2 regions of the Enterobacter sp. QK-SA4 genome follow, and region 1 is predicted to be linked to the other one. Evidence: predicted binding sites of a transcription regulator. Region 1 holds the regulator's gene; the other holds the start of a gene.

Region 1 (3,413 bases):
GTGAACGTGACCGTAAAGACGTCACCGAAGACAAATACAAAACCAACCTTTCTCACTCCACCTGGAACGCCAACCTGGACTTCCAGTCAGGCTATGCCGCGGATATGTTCGGTCTGGATATTGCTGCGTTTACCGCGATTGAAATGGCGGAAAACGGTGACAGCGCCCACCCGAACGAAATTGCCTTCTCCTCCAGCAACAAAGCCTATAAAGAAGACTGGTCCGGGGATAAGAGCGGTATCAGCCTTTATAAAGCCGCTGCAAAATTTAAATACGGTCCGGTTTGGGCGCGCGGTGGTTATATTCAGCCAACCGGTCAGACTCTGTTAGCGCCGCACTGGAGCTTTATGCCGGGTACCTATCAGGGTGCAGAAGCCGGGGCGAATTTTGACTACGGTGATGCGGGGGCGTTGAGCTTCTCCTATATGTGGACCAACGAGTACAAAGCGCCGTGGCACATTGAAATGGACAAGTTCTACTAGAACGATAAAAAAACCAAAGTCGATTACCTGCACTCGCTGGGCGCGAAGTACGACTTCAAAAACGATCTGGTGCTTGAAGCGGCATTCGGTCAGGCACAAGGCTATGTCGATCAATATTTTGCCAAGGCCAGCTACAAATTTGATGTCGCGGGTAGCCCGCTGAGCACCAGCTACCAGTTCTACGGTACGCGCGACAAGGTCAGCAACGGTGGCGTCAACGACATTTATGACGGCACCGCGTGGCTGCAGGCGTTAACCTTCGGCTATAAGGTTGGTCAGGTTGATTTGCGTCTGGAAGGCACATGGGTGAAGGCGGAAGGGCAGCAGGGCTACTTCCTGCAGCGTATGACCCCGACCTACGCCTCCTCCAACGGTCGTCTTGATATCTGGTGGGATAACCGCTCTGACTTCAACGCCGACGGTGAGAAAGCGGTCTTCTTTGGCGCAATGTATGACCTGAAAAACTGGAACCTGCCGGGCTGGGCCGTGGGTGCCTCTTACGCTTACGCCTGGGACGCAAAACCTGCCGATATGGCCACGCCGGACGCATACTACGATCCCAACTATCGCCTGAAAGAGTCTTCCTACAGCCTCGATGCTATCTATACCCTGCAGGATGGCCGCGCGAAAGGCACGATGTTCAAACTTCACTTCACTCAGTATGACAACCACTCCGATATCCCGAGCTATGCGGGCGGTTACGGCAACATCTTCCAGGATGAACGTGACGTGAAATTCATGGTTATTGCCCCATTCACCATCTTCTGATGAACGCACCGGCGGGCTGAGTCCCGCCGGTATGGAGACTGTACATGATGAAAAAAATCGTAATCGTCGCGTTGCTGGCATCAGGGCTGGTGGCGTGTGCTCAGAATCAGGCGCCGAAAGAGGACTCCCGTCTGAAGGAGGCGTATAGCGCCTGCATAAATACTGCGGAAGGATCGCCGGAGAAAATTCAAGCCTGTCAGAGCGTGCTGAACGTGCTGAAGAAAGAGAAAGCGCATGAGCAGTTCGCGACGCAGGAGAACGTCCGCGTGATGGATTACCAGGCCTGTATCCAGGCGCGTAAAACCGGTAACGATCAGGAAGTGGCGAAGCGTTGCGATAAGATCTGGAACGAGATACGCAATAACAATAAATAAGTGCTTTACGCCCGGTGGCGCTGCGCTTGCCGGGCCTACAAAGGTGTCATAGCCCGTAGGCCCGGCAAGCGCAGCGCCACCGGGCTTTTTCAGGCAAAAAAAAAGCCAACCTTGCGGCTGGCTCAGAGTATGAATACTGATTATTTCGCGTCGTGCGCGTGGTCGTCTTCGCGGCAGTCGCCTTCAGCGCAGTGACCGTAAAGATACAGGCTGTGGTTCGTCAGGCGGATGCCATGACGCGCCGCGATTTCACGCTGGCGTGATTCAATGGAATCATCGCTGAATTCAATGACCTTGCCGCAATCGAGGCAGATCAGGTGATCGTGGTGCTGCTGCTGGGTCAGTTCGAAAACAGATTTACCGCCTTCGAAATTATGACGGGTAACAATGCCCGCGTCATCAAACTGGTTCAGCACGCGATAGACGGTAGCCAGCCCGATCTCTTCACCCATGTCGATAAGACGTTTATAGAGGTCTTCCGCACTGACATGGTGATTGTCTGGACCCTGAAGCACTTCAAGGATTTTTAACCGAGGAAGCGTAACTTTCAGGCCAGCCTTCTTTAATGCGGTATTGTTGTCAGTCATGCGGAATCTGTCCTGTTGCTAAACGATTCACTTCTGTAGGAAGTGACAGAAAATGCACCCGGGATAATGCGTCTCATTATAGAACTGCCATGGCTAAATGAAAACTGCAAGTCTCAGGCAAAATATGCTTATAAAAACGTGGTATCACCAACAAACTTGCTCAATGGAAAACCACGTTTTATCAGGGAGACATTGTACAGGTCTGGGCGAAAAAGTTAAAAGATTGTAGCGATTAATTTAATCGGTTTGACCTGGAGCACGGGCGCAGCCGCCGCTGCGCCGCGATAAAATCAGGCGTTCAGAATATCGTCCAGGTGCAGTTCCTCACGGATCTGCTTAACCCACTTCTCAACGCGCTCTGCGGTCAGCTCTGGCTGACGGTCTTCGTCGATGGCCAGACCCACGAAATGATCGTCATCGGCCAGGCCTTTAGACGCTTCGAAGTGGTAACCGGCGGTCGGCCAGTGGCCTACGATAATCGCGCCGTTCGGCTCAATGATATCGCGGATGGTGCCCAGCGCGTCACAGAAGTATTCGGCGTAGTCTTCCTGATCGCCACAGCCAAACAGGGCGACCAGCTTACCGTTGAAGTCCACTTCTTCCAGCGTCGGGAAGAAATCATCCCAGTCGCACTGGGCTTCACCGTAGTACCAGGTTGGGATACCCAGCAGCAGAATGTCATAGCCTTCGAGATCTTCTTTGCTGCTCTTGGCGATGTCATGCACATCAGCAACGTCTTTACCGAGCTGTTTTTGAATGTTTTTCGCGATATTTTCGGTATTGCCGGTATCACTGCCAAAGAAAATGCCGATGATTGCCATGAGTAAAATAACCTCTTGAAACTTAATAGTATGGTGGCGCAATTTGGCCACGGATAAGGGCAATAATAGCAGAACTGGCAACCCTGCGGAAACAGCTATCGCGCAGGACTGCACTCTGTGCTACATGAAAAGGGTAATTAAGGGAATTTTCAGACTTATGCCTGGCCGCGCAACGTCTCAAGCTGGGCGATCAGCATCTCTTCAATGAGCTCGCTACGGCTGATATTTCGGGCCTCGGCCAGCTCATTAAGTGCATCGACCGCGTCGGCGTTGAGCTTCAGTTCGACACGCTTAAGCCCACGATTTTTATCGCGTTTAAGCTGGTTGCGTTTATTGATACGCAGCTGTTCATCGCGCGAAAGCGGATTCGTCTTGGGTCGT
Region 2 (3,413 bases), 2.8 Mb from region 1:
CACCGCGGCCATGGCGGCCATTACCGCCAGGCTGCAGGGCCAGCGCGCCGTGACTCCGTGGCGCGACCCGCAGGTGGCGGCCAGCAAGCTGGAGCTGAAGGCGCTGGAAGAGCGTCTGCGCGATCTGATTGACCGCCGCAACGCGCGGGTGCAGCAGCTTGATGAGTTCAACGATCTCTATTTCTCACGCCTCGGGCCGCTGATGCAGCAGATCCTCGCCCTGCGTAAAACGCTGGCGGAGCTGAACCTGCGTCGTCAGCAGGCGGAAGCGCGTCGTCGCGAGGAGGATTACCGTCGCTGCCAGCACTATATGGCGCAGGCGGTAGAGGTGCTGGCGACGCTCACCCAGCGCTGGCGCGATCTCCCGGCCGATTCCGTACAGGCCGCTGAGGCGCGTAAGCATCTGGAACAGCAAAGCAATCTGATTGCCAACCTGCTGGCCGAAGCGATGGAGCTGGAGAGCGGCTTAACGCGCGAAGAGGAGCCTGCGCGTCAGGCTCGCGACGAGGCCAACGAAGAGTACGAGAAGTATCGCGAACAGCATCACGATGCCGAAGTGCGGCTACGCAAAGGTAAGCATCTTTCGCAAGAGGACCAGAACGAACTCAAGCGTCTCTGGCGACAGGCGAGCAAGCTCTGCCACCCGGATCTGGTGGCGGACGATCTGAAAGAAGAAGCCAACAACATGATGGTGCAGCTTAACCAGGCGAAGCAGCGCGGCGATGTGAAAGCCATTCGCTCGCTGGTGGCCCGCCTGCAACAGGGCTTCGAGCCATTGATGGCCAGCGACAGGCTGAACGATCTGGAACGTATCCGCAAAAAAATGGCGCAGGTCCGCGAGCAGATCGACACCTTAGTGAACGAGCTGGCGGAGCTGGAGAAAGAGGAGTCCTGGCTGCTGGTCTCCTCGCTGAGCAATATGGAAGCGTATTTTGCTCAGCAGGAGAAAGCGCTGCACGAGGTCCGCGCCTCGCTCGAACATCAGGTGAGCGAAGCGCAGCTGGATTCGGCAGCCTGATTATTTGGCGTGCCAGTATGCGCTGGCACGCACCAGCTGAGGGTCAATGGCGTCGGCTTCAAACTGACGGCTCAGGCTTTTCACCACCTTCCCTTCCCCGGTCAGCCAGATGAAGTAGTCTTCCCCCGGAACGGTCAGCGCCGTCAGATGGTCTGCGACCGCCTGCTCGCTATGGCCCACCACCCAGGTGATATTGAACCCGCTCAGGTGCGCCAGATAGTCTTTATACGATTCATCCCCAACCGTCACGACCGCCTGCACATCCGGGCGAACCGGCAGTTCAGCAATGCTTTCTAAACGTCGACGCAGCGCGGGCATGCCGGATTCATCGCACACGTACAGCTGCCAGGCGTAATCCTCCGGCACCACCAGCGAACCGCGCGGGCCGCCGATAGTCAGCCTGTCGCCCGCTTTCGCCTCGACCGCCCAGCCGCTGGCAATGCCGCCGTCATGAATGAAGAAATCGAGAATCAGCTCATGATTTGCCTCATCGTAGAGCGGCGTATAGTCGCGCGCCTGCGGACGCACACCGTCACCCCAGTCGATGCCTTCATCGGTGACCACCGGCGGCGTAAACGTCGTCCCGGGTGCCGGGAAAAAGACTTTGGTATGGTCGTCGAAACCGCGGGAGCTAAAGCCCTCCAGCGCCTCGCCGCCGAGCACAATGCGCTGGAAACCCGCGCTGACGCGCTCAACGCGGAGCACCGTCAGTTCGCGAAAACGCAGGTCATTACGAACACGCTGTGGATAACGGGTAGATGCCATTTTTAGACCCTTTTCTGGTGAATACGATATATCTAAATCAATTTTCAAATGATAATGATTACTAATAAGGAAAAATGCAAGATCTTTTAGATTGCATCTGAATATATCTTAGATATAGTTTAGATATATCAAATTGAGAGAGCTACTATGCGACACGAACACGACAGCGGCGGGCGCCGACCGCGCTTTTTCGGCCATGGCGATTTGCGGCTGGTGATTCTGGATATTCTGACCCGCAGCGCGAGCCACGGCTACGAGCTGATCAAAGAGATCGAGAATCTGACCCAGGGGAATTACACCCCGAGCCCAGGCGTGATCTACCCGACCCTGGATTATCTTCAGGATCAGACCTTTATCACCATTACGGAAGAAGAGAACGGTCGTAAGACGATTACGATTACCGCTGAAGGACAACGCTGGCTGGACGAAAACCGGGAGCAGCTGGAACAGATCCAGGTGCGTATCAAAGCGCGTTCCGTCGGTTTTCAGCTGCGCAAAAACCCGCAGATGAAGCGGGCGCTGGATAACTTCAAAGCGGTGTTAGACCTGAAGGTGAATCAGGGAGAACTCAGCGACGCGCAGCTCAAGCAGATTATCGGCGTTATTGACCGCGCGGCGCTTGAGATCTCCCAGCTGGATTAAGCCGGAGCGTGCTCGCTCACGCGGAAGACGCGCACCAACTCCTTCAGGTGCATCGCCTGTTCGTTAAGCGATGCTGCCGCCGCGACGGACTCCTCCACCAGCGCGGAGTTCTGCTGGGTGGTGGCATCAATCAGGCCAATCGCGCTGTTAATCTGCGAGATACCTTCCGTCTGCTCGTGGCTGGCCTGGCGGATTTCGCGCAGGATCACGTCCATCTCTTCCACGTTGCCGACCATCCCATTAATCAACGCACTCGCTTTTTCAACCAGGTTCATCCCGTCCTGGGTCTGGCTGGTAGAGCTCTCAATCAGCTCGCGGATTTCGCTGGCAGATGACGCACTCTTCTGGGCAAGCTGGCGAACTTCACCCGCCACCACCGCAAAGCCGCGGCCGTGCTCGCCGGCGCGCGCCGCTTCCACCGCCGCGTTCAGCGCCAGAATGTTGGTCTGGAACGCAATGGCGTCGATCAGGTCGATAATGTCGGACATCCGGTTCGACGTCTCGTTAATCAGGCGCATTTTGCTGGTCACCTGCTTCATCATCTCGCCGTTGTTTTTAACCACCGTGGCGGCATCGGCCGAAAGGTTGGTCGCTTCCCCGGTATGCGAGGCGGTATTTTTCACCGTCGCGGTGATCTGCTCCATCGAGGCGGCGGTCTGTTCTACAGAACTTGCCTGCTCTTCCGTGCGCGCGGCCAGATCCTGGTTCCCGGCGACAATCTGCGCGGCTGCGCTGGAGATATTCTCCGAGCCGGTTTGCACCTGCTGCACGATGTCCAGCAGTCGCGTTTTCATCTCCATCAGCGCATGCAGCAGCAGACCCGTTTCGTCTTTGCCGTGTGGCGTGATGCTGCCCGTGAGATCGCCCTCAGAAATGGCTTTTGCAAAATGTACCGCCTCGCCGAGCGGACGAGTGATAGCGCGCACGATAAACCAGCCAATCAGGCTGCCTGCCGCAATGCTAAAGAGCGTGAGCAGGATCAGCAGCA

What was found. Region 1 encodes Fur, which represses iron uptake genes when iron is present. Its sites were predicted from a motif close to ATAATAATGAGAACNACTATCAA; they were not measured.
Region 2: the regulator Fur is predicted to act here: its motif matches at 1,832-1,854, upstream of AC1VYI_RS04770 (siderophore-interacting protein).

What each region holds. Positions count from the first base shown of each region.
Region 1 covers NZ_JBXFXH010000007.1:3,451,991-3,455,403, reverse strand. Annotated here, with positions in the region: partial or broken gene chiP (chitoporin ChiP) at 1-1,250, shown strand, start outside; gene chiQ (ChiQ/YbfN family lipoprotein) at 1,298-1,624, shown strand; gene fur (ferric iron uptake transcriptional regulator) at 1,765-2,211, opposite strand; gene fldA (flavodoxin FldA) at 2,502-3,032, opposite strand; gene ybfE (LexA regulated protein) at 3,188-3,413, opposite strand, start outside.
Region 2 covers NZ_JBXFXH010000007.1:666,473-669,885, reverse strand. Annotated here, with positions in the region: gene AC1VYI_RS04775 (coiled-coil domain-containing protein) at 1-1,018, shown strand, start outside; gene AC1VYI_RS04770 (siderophore-interacting protein) at 1,019-1,783, opposite strand; gene AC1VYI_RS04765 (PadR family transcriptional regulator) at 1,931-2,425, shown strand; gene AC1VYI_RS04760 (methyl-accepting chemotaxis protein) at 2,422-3,413, opposite strand, start outside.